Linked DNA regions of Pokkaliibacter sp. MBI-7. The protein of the gene in region 2 interacts with the protein of the main gene of each other region in a pairwise test. Links are inferred from orthologs where the notes say so. Each region holds a gene or a part of one and is shown on either strand. Other genes may lie near its edges.

What was found. The genes of interacting proteins can lie anywhere in the genome.
Region 1: the proteins of lysA (region 2) and QCD60_RS16615 interact in binary tests that used the Escherichia coli proteins (3 or more experiments, as listed by UniProt). The link is inferred for Pokkaliibacter sp. MBI-7 from one-to-one orthologs.

What each region holds. Positions count from the first base shown.
Region 1 is NZ_JARVTG010000001.1:3,747,974-3,753,827, forward strand. Bases 1,873-4,736 are described here. They hold QCD60_RS16615 (response regulator), read left to right. Parts: upstream 1,873-2,875; coding sequence 2,876-3,598; downstream 3,599-4,736. Other genes in these bases: QCD60_RS16605 (SLC13 family permease), read right to left, coding at 1,873-2,111; QCD60_RS16610 (hypothetical protein), read right to left, coding at 2,261-2,665; QCD60_RS16620 (HAMP domain-containing sensor histidine kinase), read left to right, coding at 3,671-4,736. Also shown: QCD60_RS16600 (type I asparaginase), read right to left, coding at 1-230; more of QCD60_RS16605, read right to left, coding at 324-1,872; more of QCD60_RS16620, read left to right, coding at 4,737-5,122; QCD60_RS16625 (GlxA family transcriptional regulator), read left to right, coding at 5,361-5,854. UniProt on the Escherichia coli protein: Response regulator member of the two-component regulatory system CpxA/CpxR which responds to envelope stress response by activating expression of downstream genes including cpxP, degP, dsbA and ppiA.
Region 2 is NZ_JARVTG010000001.1:1,903,764-1,909,591, forward strand. The notes cover bases 2,991-5,828. They hold lysA (diaminopimelate decarboxylase), read right to left. Parts: upstream 5,115-5,828; coding sequence 3,867-5,114; downstream 2,991-3,866. Other genes in these bases: QCD60_RS08480 (HNH endonuclease), read left to right, coding at 3,054-3,758; QCD60_RS08490 (LysR family transcriptional regulator), read left to right, coding at 5,292-5,828. In the rest of the region: QCD60_RS08470 (aldehyde dehydrogenase), read left to right, coding at 1-1,204; QCD60_RS08475 (aspartate aminotransferase family protein), read left to right, coding at 1,366-2,754. UniProt on the Escherichia coli protein: Specifically catalyzes the decarboxylation of meso-diaminopimelate (meso-DAP) to L-lysine. Is not active against the DD- or LL-isomers of diaminopimelate.

The DNA of each region.
Region 1 (5,854 bases), 1.8 Mb from region 2 along the record:
TGTGGTGTCGCATTGCTACTATCAATCAGCTCAGCGTATTCGTTGAATGTGAAAGAGAACTGACTGGTTATTGCGCTTCCAAGTGACGTAAAGAAGGGTTCCAGGAAGTTGCGAGCAGGCACAAATCCGTTTTCACTTGCCTGCATCCCCAAAGTACCGCCTGTGTAGGCAACATAGACTCGTTTGCTCATAACAGCATTTTCTCTTTTCTTTTTGTCGTGCAATGACATGCCAAATAAAGATGCCCTTTATTTAAAGGGCATCGTAGATGTCGGATGAAAGGATATGCTCCTATTTATGCCGAGATGGCGCAATAGCTGAGCTTATGACGTTGTTAGTGGCCAGATAAGTGGAATGGCAATTGATGCGACTATCCATAGAAGGATATTCATGGGCAGACCAATACGCAGGAAGTCTGCGAAGCGATAGCCTCCTGCACTGTATACAAAAGTGTTGGTCTGATAACCGATGGGAGTGGCAAAACTGGCACTGGCGGCAAACATTACGGCGATGGCAAACGGCTTGGGATCCAGCCCTAGTTGTTGGGCCATACCTATGGCAATCGGCGCAACCAGTACCGCTACGGCATTGTTGCTCAGCATTTCTGTCAATATTGAAGTAAGCAGATAAATGCCAGACAGCAAAACGACAGGCCCAGCCAAAGAGGCGTACGGAGTGAGAGTGGCAACGAGATCATTGACCAAGCCAGTTTTGTCCATGGCTTTGCTGATGGCTAACATACCGAAGATCATCATCAATATGCGCCATTCAACGGCTTTGTAGGCTTCGTCCACGTTCAGGCAGCCCGTCAGGATGACGCCGATGGCCGCGATCATCGCCAGGCCTTCAATAGGCATCACACCTACTCCCGCCAGAATCATCACCAGCAAAATAGCGCCGATAGCGATGCCGGCTTTGTCTTTGCGGTAGGATTTATCCTGTACGGTGTTAAGGACGATCAGATTGCCGTTTTCGGCGAATTTTTTGACCTGAGAAGCCGTGCCTTCAACCAGCAGGACGTCTCCAAACTCCAGCTGCAATGTGTCCAGGTTTTCCTGAATGTTTTCGTCCTTGCGATGTACCGCCAGGACGTGAATACCATAGCGTGCAGCGAGATTGAGATCCGACATCTGACGGTCGGTATAGCGTGAGTGACGGCCAACAATAACCTCTCTTAATGTCGCATCATGCGTGGAGATGGTTTCAAACCTGTCCGGGCTCGAGCGTGCAAAGGCCAATCGACCATCTGCTCTCAGCTCCAGCATGTCCTGTACTGAGGAGTGCATTATCAAGCGGTCCCCGGCACGCAGAACTGTGGTGTGGAGAGGTTGGCTTAACTCCTCTTCATCACGGAAAACCTTGAGCACCTGAATGCCGCTGTTGCCATTCAGGCCTGCTTCAGAAAGGTTCTGTCCGACAACGTTGGAGTTGTGGGGGATGAGAACTTCAGACATGAATACCCGATCCTGACCCGGCTGCAGACGTTGTGACAGCGTTTCACGAACGGGTAACAGCAGTGGCCCGATACCTAGAATGAATAGGAGGCCTACCGACGCGCTGATCAGCCCCATCATGCTGATATCAAAAATATGAAATGAAGGTAATCCAAGGCTGCGGACCACCCCATCGACCAGAATATTGGTCGATGTGCCAATCATGGTGAGTGTTCCACCCATTATTGAGGCATAGGACAGAGGGATTAGCAGCTTGGAGGGAGGCAAGTTTCGGCTGCGAGCCAATGCCATTGCGACTGGCGTAAAGATGGCAACCACAGGAGTGTTGTTGATAAATGCCGACAGAATAATTACTAGCAGCATTAAGCCAAACAGTGTTGAACGTAAACTCTGCCCACAGACTCGACTGAGAATCTCTGCCAGCCAGGCAACACAACCTGTTCGCTCAAGTGCAGCACTGAGCACGAACATGCAGGCGATGGTAACTGGGGCTGAGTTGCTGAATACCGCCAATGTTTCGTTTGGGCTAAGTATGCCCACAACCATCAATACAGAGACACCGATGCCAGCAACCATATCAGGCCCATGACGTTCGGTGACGAAAGCCCAAAGCATCCATATAAGAACAAAGGCGACAACTAACTGATGGTAGTCCATGACATCGAAGCTCAGGGCATAAGAGGAAACGGGGTTAGCCTAGAGTTGATGCGTTATTCTGTCCAAGAATATTTAATCAGATTTATATGTCTGATCAGCATAAATGATGGGTGACTATGTAAGAGTCACCCATGGGGTTTATATGAGTTCTAGTTGCTGCCCAGCTTTTTCAGTTCGCTCTGCAGCTGCTGGATACGTAAGGTCAACTCAGCTTTGTGCAATTCCTTTCTGGCTTTTACCAAGGCCTGTTGCTCTGGAGTAAGCATGGCGAACACCTCATCCATGACTTTGTGATCAATATCATGTTCCTGCTGGTGCAGATTTTCGCGTTCCGCTTGATGAGATGCCTGGATCGTTTTGATCTTGGCCAGTTGCTCTTCGGTCAGGTCCAGATCGCGAGTCATGTGCATGAAGTCGTTATCGTCATGAGCGCGAGGTGGAGGCGTACCCACATCATGTCCAGCCATTGGCACAGGAAGTTGCATGGGGGGCATGACAGGGACAGCACCACAGTTCTGAGTGATGGGCATTGGCTCGGCATGTACAAGAGACATGCTCAACAATCCAGCGGTTGCGGTGCTTAGCAGAAAGCTGAGAGATGGTTTCATGTGGGTAAGCTCCTCAGTTAAATGTTATGCAGCACAGTCTATGGAGGGCGGCGTAAACCGGGGTCATACCTGTGTAAAGGAGGGGTAAAACTTGTTGCATGGGCTGGCTAGCCCATTTGGTTATGTCAGAATGAGCGCAATTAGAGAGGAGTCCGTATGGCTACACTATTACTTGTTGAGGATGATGAAGGGTTGGCAGGCCTGCTGACCGAGTTGCTGGAGTTGGAAGGTTTTACCCTGTTACGGGCCAGGGATGGAGAAGAAGGTTTGGTGTTGGCGCGGAGTAACGAGGTTGATCTGGTCATCCTCGATATCATGCTGCCCAAGAAGAATGGTTTTGACCTGTTGCGTGAACTGCGCCAGGACAAGTCTACCCCGGTGATCATGCTGACTGCGCGTGGTGACGAAGTTGACCGTATCGTGGGTCTTGAAATGGGTGCGGATGACTATCTGCCTAAGCCTTGCAGTCCACGTGAATTATTGGCACGGATTCGTGCCCTGTTGCGTCGAGTTGATCTTGAGCGTCAAACAGCGGTTGAAACCACGACCTCATTGACGGGTGTTAAAACGATCGGCCTGTTGCAGATCAACCCCAAGTCCCGTCAGGTCAAGGCCGACAGCCGCGAACTATCGTTGACCAGTACCGAATACAGTTTGCTGTTTGAGCTGGTCAGCCATCCCGATGAATTGCTCAGTCGTGAAACCTTAAGTCGTACGGTCCTGCACAAACGCCTTCAGCCTTTTGATCGTAGTCTGGATATGCATGTCAGCAATCTGCGCAAGAAGCTGGGAGAGGGTGATGGGTTACCACGCATTGCTACTGTACGTGGTCAAGGGTATTTATTGAGTATGCCATCTGCACAGATGCGCAATGGCTGAGTGCATCAGTCTGATCAATCACCGCGCCTGATATTCCCATCGTAAGCGGCCCTGATACTGAGCGTGTATAGAATGGGAATACGTCTTTATTGGAAAGTGCTTCTGGCTGTGCTGCTGACCATGATACTGGTCAGCGTTGCCACATTCTTTATAGCGGATGAAGTACGACGCCAGCAGTTCGAGTCTGAAATCAACGTCGAACAGTGGCAGCATATGGGAGACGACCTGGTCTCCCGCTATCGCCGTGATGGTGAGCGGGTACTGACTGATGCATGGAATGCTGAAGGAATGGTCCTGCTCTCTCCTGCGATGCAGCCTTTGACCAATATCCCTATCCCTATCCCTCCTCCGCCCAGCAGGCATCGGGATGAAGAGGGGTGGCCAATGCCTCCGTCTGAGCAGATGGTGCCTCCGGCCAATGGTACTCCCAGTGACCGCGCTCCGGGCCCTCCGCCAGATATGGTGGGTAGAAGCTTTGTGCCTAATGGTGAGCCATCAGGTGGCCCTCCCATGCATTTTCGTGCCTGGCAGCATATCGAGCTGAGCGCCATGGATGATGGCAAGCCGTACTGGCTGGCTATCGATCAGGTCAAGCGTTTCGACATAGCGCAACGTAATCGCCTGCCCCTTTATCTTGCGATCGCTGTCGCTCTGGCGGCTTTCTGCTGTGCCATCTTGACCGGCTATATCACCCGTCCGCTGAAGGCGCTGAGTCGGGCAACCCGAGAACTGGCTGAAGGTAATCTGCAGTCACGCGTGGCTGAGAAGGTTTCCTCCAGAAGGGATGAACTGGGTGAGTTGGCGAAAGATTTCAATACCATGGCCCAGCGTCTGCAATTACTGCTGGAGGATCAGCAGCAGCTGTTGCGCGATATTTCGCATGAGTTGCGCACGCCACTGGCACGACTACAGATTGCACTCGAACTGGCCAGACATCGTGCAGCGGGTGTAGTCGAGCGCGAGCTGGATCGCATTGAGTATGAAGGCAATGCGATCAATGAGCTGATCGACGAAGTCCTGACACTGGTCAGGGCCAATCAACCGGCCGATGCATCGGAGCTGGTGGATGTGGCGGAGCTGTGGCTGGAAAGAGTGGAGCAGGCTCAACTTGAAGCAGAGGAGCGTGGCATACGTATCGATACTGTGCTGCGTGATCAGATTGAAGTGATCGGTCAGCGCCGCTGGTTGGGCCGGGTAATGGATAACCTGATTCGTAATGCGCTCAAGTACAGCCCGGATGACTCGGTTATCAGCATTGCTTTGCAGCGTGTTGGTAAGGGATGGGAGTTCAGCATTGCTGATCAGGGGCCCGGAGTAGAGCCGGAAGCGCTGGAGCATCTGTTTAAGCCCTTCTACCGTACCGATCAGGCAAGGCAGACTGGCAGTGGCTATGGCATCGGCTTGTCAATTGTTGAGCGGGTCATCCGCTTTCATGGTGGCAGCGTTGTAGCTCGAAATGCACAGCCCAGTGGCCTGGCAGTCGTGGCCAGCTTTCCGACCCTTGCTGATGCGCGGTCAGAGTAGTTCAGCGATGTAGTCTTATGATGATGCGCCGCTCAGTTTTGTATGGGCGGCATGGTCGCTGACAGACATTTTCCGCTGAGGTAGGTTACACTTACCCGAAAATAAGCTGATCTGAGCGGTGTACGTGGATACGCTACTGACCCGTCAATTGCAGCGGCAACGGCCGATGCGGTTTGGTTTTCTGTTACTTCCGAATTTTTCTCTTCTGAGTTACTCCTCAGCCGTTGAGCCGTTACGCATGGCTAACTGGATCAGCGGACAACCTCTTTATGAATACCTGACTCTGAGCGCGGACGGTCTGGCCGTTACGGCAAGTGTTGGGAGTACGGTGCAGGTCGATTTCTCCCTGAATGAAATCCCCAGTCTCGACATGTTGCTGGTGTGTGGTGCCAGTCCCATTGCCAAGACCGGTCATGAATCGGTACTGAGCTGGCTACGGACACAGGGTAAGCGCCTGCCCGCCATTGGTGGTGTGGGTACGGGGAGCTATCTGCTGGCACGAGCGGGGCTATTGGATGGGTGTCGGGCCACTATTCACTGGTGGGATCTCAATCATCTGCGCGAAGCCTTTCCCAATACTCGTTTGACCACCAACCTGTATGAAATAGACCGCAACCGCTTTACCTGTTCCGGTGGCTCGGCGGCGATGGACATGATGCTCTATATCATCGGACATCAATATGGCATGGACCTGGCTGCCTCTATATCCGAACAGTTTGTCTGTGAACGTAT
Region 2 (5,828 bases):
ACTGGCTCTGCTGGAAACCCTCAATATGGGTAAACCCATCAGCGACAGCCTGAGTGTGGATGTCCCCGCTACCTCTCGCTGCATCGCCTGGTACGGTGAAGCTATCGACAAGATCTATGACGAAATCGCTCCCACCGCCAGCAACGCGCTGGCCACCATTACCCGTGAGCCGGTCGGCGTCGTGGCCGTGGTGGTGCCCTGGAACTTCCCCATGATCATGGCCGCATGGAAACTCGGCCCGGCGCTGGCCGCAGGCAACTCGGTGGTGCTGAAGCCTGCCGAGCAGTCGCCACTGACGGCTATTCGTCTGGCGGAACTGGCGCTGGAAGCCGGTATTCCTGCGGGTGTGCTCAATGTGCTGCCGGGCTTTGGCCCGACGGCAGGCAAGGCTCTCGGCCTGCATATGGATGTGGATGCGCTGGCATTCACCGGCTCCACTGATGTCGGCAAGCTATTCATGCAGTATGCCGGTCAGTCCAACCTGAAGAAGGTCGGACTGGAATGTGGCGGCAAATCACCGCACATCATTCTCGACGACTGCGAAGACCTCGACGCCGCCGCCACCGCAGCCGCCTGGGGCATCTTCTTCAATCAGGGCGAGATGTGTACTGCAGGCTCGCGCCTGATCGTGCATGAAAAGGTCTATGACCGGGTGCTGGCAAAAATTGCTGAGGTCGCCGCCACCCTGCAGCCCGGCGATCCGCTGGACCCGGCCACTTCGCTCGGAGCGCTGGTGGAACACAAACATATGGAACGGGTGCTGGACTATATCCGTATCGGTCAGGAAGAAGGTGCAACCCTTTATCTGGGTGGCCAGCAGGTGCGGCAGGACACCGGCGGCGCCTTTGTGCAACCCACGGTCTTCAGCGATGTGAACAACCGCATGCGCATCGCTCAGGAAGAAATCTTCGGCCCGGTGCTGGCGGCCATCCGCGTCAAGGATGCCGATGAAGCCCTGCAGGTAGCCAACGATGTGTGCTATGGCCTCGGGGCTGCCGTCTGGACCAGCAATATCAATACCGCCCACCGTATCAGCCGTGGTCTGCGTGCCGGCGTGGTGTACGTCAACTGCTATGACGCCGACGACATCACCGTGCCCTTCGGTGGCTACAAACAGTCGGGCATCGGCCGCGACAAATCGCTGCATGCCTTTGACAAGTACACCGAACTCAAGACCACCTGGATTCGCTTAACCGGCTGTTAAGACAGCTATTCGCTGCGCCCCGGCCAGCCCGCTGGCCGGCCGTATCACTGCACTCCGAACAGCGTTGTACTGCTGATGGCCCAGCCACCGGCAGTCGGAGCAGTGCGCCCGGCAATTTCGTCCGATAAGGCTTCGCGCAGCCAACCCTATGGAGCGTTGCAATGAACAACCCGATGAGCACTGCCGCACACCCCGAGCGTACTCGTGAAGAGTGGCAACACCTCGATCGCCAGCATCACCTGCATCCCTTTACCGACTTCAAGGAGCTGGCCGGCAAAGGTTCACGCATTATCAGCCGCGCTGAAGGCGCCTATGTCTGGGATGTCGATGGCCACCAGATACTCGACGGCATGGCCGGGCTGTGGTGCGTCAATGTCGGCTATGGCCGCAAGGAAATTGCCGATGCGGTCTATGCGCAGATGCTGCAGCTGCCCTACTACAACAACTTTTTCCAGACCGCCCATCCGCCAGCCATCGAGCTGGCCAGCCAGCTGACGGCACTGGCACCGCGCTTCAAGCAGGTGTTTTTCACCGGCTCCGGCTCCGAAGCCAACGACACCGTACTGCGCATGATCTGGCGCTACTGGCAGCTGCTCGATCAGCCGCAGCGCCGGGTCGTCATCTCGCGTAAAAATGCCTATCACGGCAGCACCCTGGGTGGCGCCAGCCTCGGCGGCTTTGGCGTGGTGCATGAGCAGATGGGCCATCTGATTCCCGATATCGTCCATATCAACCAGCCTTACTGGTACGGCGAAGGTCAGGACATGTCAGCGGAAGAGTTCGGCCTGCTGCGCGCCCGCGAACTGCGCGACACCATCGAAGAGATCGGTGCCGACAAGGTGGCAGCCTTTATCGGCGAGCCGATTCAGGGCGCAGGCGGTGTGATCATCCCCCCTGCGACTTACTGGCCGGAAATCCAGAAGATCTGTGATGAATACGGCATCCTGCTGGTGACCGATGAAGTGATCTGCGGCTTTGGCCGCACCGGCAAATGGTTCGGTGCTGACTATTTCGGCGTCAAACCCGACCTGATGCCGGTCGCCAAGGGAATCACCTCGGGTTATATCCCCCTCGGTGGAGTCATGGTCAGCGAGCGGGTCAGTGACGTGCTGATGGGCGATGCCGGGGAGTTCTACCATGGTTTCACCTACTCCGGGCATCCGGTGGCCTGTGCTGCGGCACTGACCAATCTGTCTATCCTGCACCAGGAACATCTGGTGACCCGCATCAAAGACGACATCGGCCCTTATCTGCAGCAGCAGCTGCGCACGCTGCAGGCACATCCGCTGGTCGGTGAAGTACGTGGTCTGGGCCTGTTTGGCGCCATCGAACTGGTGGCCGACAAGGCCAGCCACCGCCGCTTTGACAGCAAACAGGGCGTCGGTATGCGCTGCCGCGAGCACTGCTTCCAGAACGGTCTGATCATGCGCGCCGTCGGCGACACCATGATCATCGCTCCACCCTTTATCATCAGCCACGCGCAGGTCGATGAGCTGGTCAGCAAGGCATGGAAGTGTCTGGACCTGACCGCCCGCTCCATCGCGAGCTGATCACTGTTATTAGCCGTCACCGAATACCTGTTGTAATCACTGCGTTCTGTTTACCCCGCCCGGCCAGAGTGATCTATCCGGGCTTTTTTATCGAGCGCTCATCTCATTATTGTGAATCTAGTAGTTGCCAGCAGTGCATGGGCTAATATCAGCAAATAACTGTTAAAAATAAGAAATAGGTGTTAAGGCTAAAACCAAACAAATATGCCTTAGTAAAATCAATTGACGCGCTTCATAGATAATCTTCGCTCAGGCTACTATTGAACACTGTGTAATCTTTCAAAGAAGTGGAGTCGATCATGACGTTTGAAAGCTGGATGAGGTTTCGTGATTTATCCGAATCATCCATCAGAAAATATAATAGTGCTATCAGCGGTGTTATTTCCGAGTGGGCCATAGATAACGGAATCATAGATGGCCCAATAACTTCTATTTTGAGTTATAGCCGCTTCAAGTCCATTGCTCTAGATATAAGAAAACTGCCGCTGTACCAAGAACGAAACACTCGTGGCCACAATATGTATGCCAGCGCACTCAACAAGTATGAAGAATACTTACAGGAGGGTTTTGACTCAGATATTGAGACAGATATTGAAGCAATATTGCTCCAAGATAGCGTTACTACGACAGAGAAGGCGACATTACTTAACACTAGGATAGGGCAGGGAAATTTCCGACAGAAATTGATATCACTTTGGGGTGGTTGCGCTGTAACAGGTTACAACGATATATCGATGCTAGTGGCATCACACATCAAACCTTGGTGCAAATCATCAAATACTGAAAGGCTAGACCGCTACAATGGTTTACTTCTGTTGCCTAATATCGATAAAGCATTCGATGCAGGACTCATATCCTTCAGTGAATCTGGAAACATACTCATATCTCCCCAGCTTCACGCTCCTGAGCAGTTAGGCATTCTTTCGTCAATGTCAGTGAGCTTGAAAGTAGAACATCAGGTGTACATGGACTTTCATCGCCGTTTCATCTTTCGCAGCGCCTAGCAAGAAATACCTGGGGACGCATATTTAGCGCCCCACAGTTTGAGTTATCACACCGAAGGTATGTATCTCAAAAGTATTCCCTCGCCATAAATGGCGTGGTCAGTGTTATCAATCCAGCATTTCCGCTGCCAGCAATTCCTCAAACGTCTGACGACGGCGAATCACCCGTGATGCATCACCGTCCACCAGATATTCCGTGGCATAGCGGCGGCTGTTGTAGTTGGAAGACATGGTGGCACCATAGGCACCGGCATCGTGGAACACCACCAGATCACCCACTGCCGCGACGGGCAGATCCTGGCTTTCCACTACGCCTTCCGCACCCTGCGTAAAGACATCACCGGATTCACACAGGGGCCCGGCCACGGTGGTCGGTTGCAGCTCAGCGTCACTCAGGTCACGGCCATCCCCCGCCACGACGGAAATGCGGTGGAAACTGCCGTACATAGCCGGGCGCATCAGCTCGTTAAAACCGGCATCCACCAGCGTGAAGTGACGGCTACCCATATATTTGCTGGCCCGCACTTCGGCCACCAGCACGCCTGACTCGGCGACCAGGAAGCGACCCGGTTCCAGCTCCAGCCGTACCGGATGCCCCAGATGGTCAGCGATACGCTGGCGCACGGCGTCCCACAGCTCGAAGTAATGGGCGGTATCGACCGGCTCATCGCTGTCACGGTAAGGGATCGACAGGCCGCCACCGGCGGAAATTGCTTCCAGATCGTGATCCGCCAGTTTGACCAGCCCGATCATGGCCTCGCCCACCTGCTGCAGGTGGTCATAGTCCACACCGGAGCCGATATGCAGATGCAGGCCGACCAGTTTGAGGCCGTACTGACGCACGGCGGCAATCGCCTGTGGCAGCTCGGTGTGCCAGATACCGTGCTTGCTGTTCTCGCCGCCGGTATTGGTTTTGCGGCTGTGGCCGTGGCCAAAACCGGGGTTGACGCGAATCCACACCCGGTGGCCGGGCGACAGCGGGCCAAGCTGGTGCAGCATATCCAGCGAGCCGACGTTGACTTCGATCTTATCGGCCACCACCCGTTCCAGGGTCTGGCGGTCAAACAGATCGGCAGTAAACACCACTTCCGCTTCCCCTTCGGTGGTGGTCAGGCGGTAACCGGCACGTTTGGCTCGCTCCAGCTCACCCAGCGAGACCGAATCCACCTTGATGCCAATCTCGCGCATCAGGCTGAGAATATGAATGTTGGAGCAGGCTTTCTGGGCAAAACGCACGGTATCGAACTGCTTGAGCTGGGCCGCCTTGGCGCGGATCACCGCTGCGTCGTAGCACCACAGCGGGGTGCCCTGCTGTTGCGCCAGGGTGGCGATCTGCTGGTCTGACAGCGTACTCATCGTGCTAACTCCTGCATTGCGTGGGCAGCGGCGGATTAACCCGCAGCCAAAAAATAAAGGCGTATTGAAGCACGGCGGCAATCCTCCAGAAAAATATCAATTTTTCTACAGGTCATTCATATCTGATATAAGGTGGAGCTCATTTCCACTGCACAGCGATGCTATTGAGGAGCGCTTATGTCAGTCACTCTGCGCCATATCGAAGTCTTTCGTGCGGTGATGACCAGTGGCAGCGTCACCGCCGCGGCCGCTATGCTCAACACCTCACAGCCCACCGTCAGCCGCGAGCTGGCACGCTTTGAATATCTGACGCAGATGACGCTGTTTGAGCGCAGCAGGGGCCGCCTGCGCCCGACGGCACAGGGCCTGCTGCTGTTTGAGGAAGTGCAGCGCGCCTACTTTGGTCTGGAACGCATCATCAACACCGCGGCCACCCTGCGCCAGTTTGATCAGGGTCAGCTTGCCATTGCCTGCCTGCCGGTGTTTTCCCAGTCACTGCTGCCGCAGGTATGCCGCCACTTTGTTGAGCAGTTCCCCAAGGTCAATATCAGCATCACCCCGCAGGAGTCACCACTGCTGGAGGAATGGCTGGCCGCCCAGCGCTATGACCTCGGCCTGACCGAAGTGGCGCAGGCGCCGCAGGGCACCGAGCTGGATGCGCTGATGGTGCTGGATGAAGTCTGTGTGCTGCCGCCGGGCCACGCCCTGGCCAGC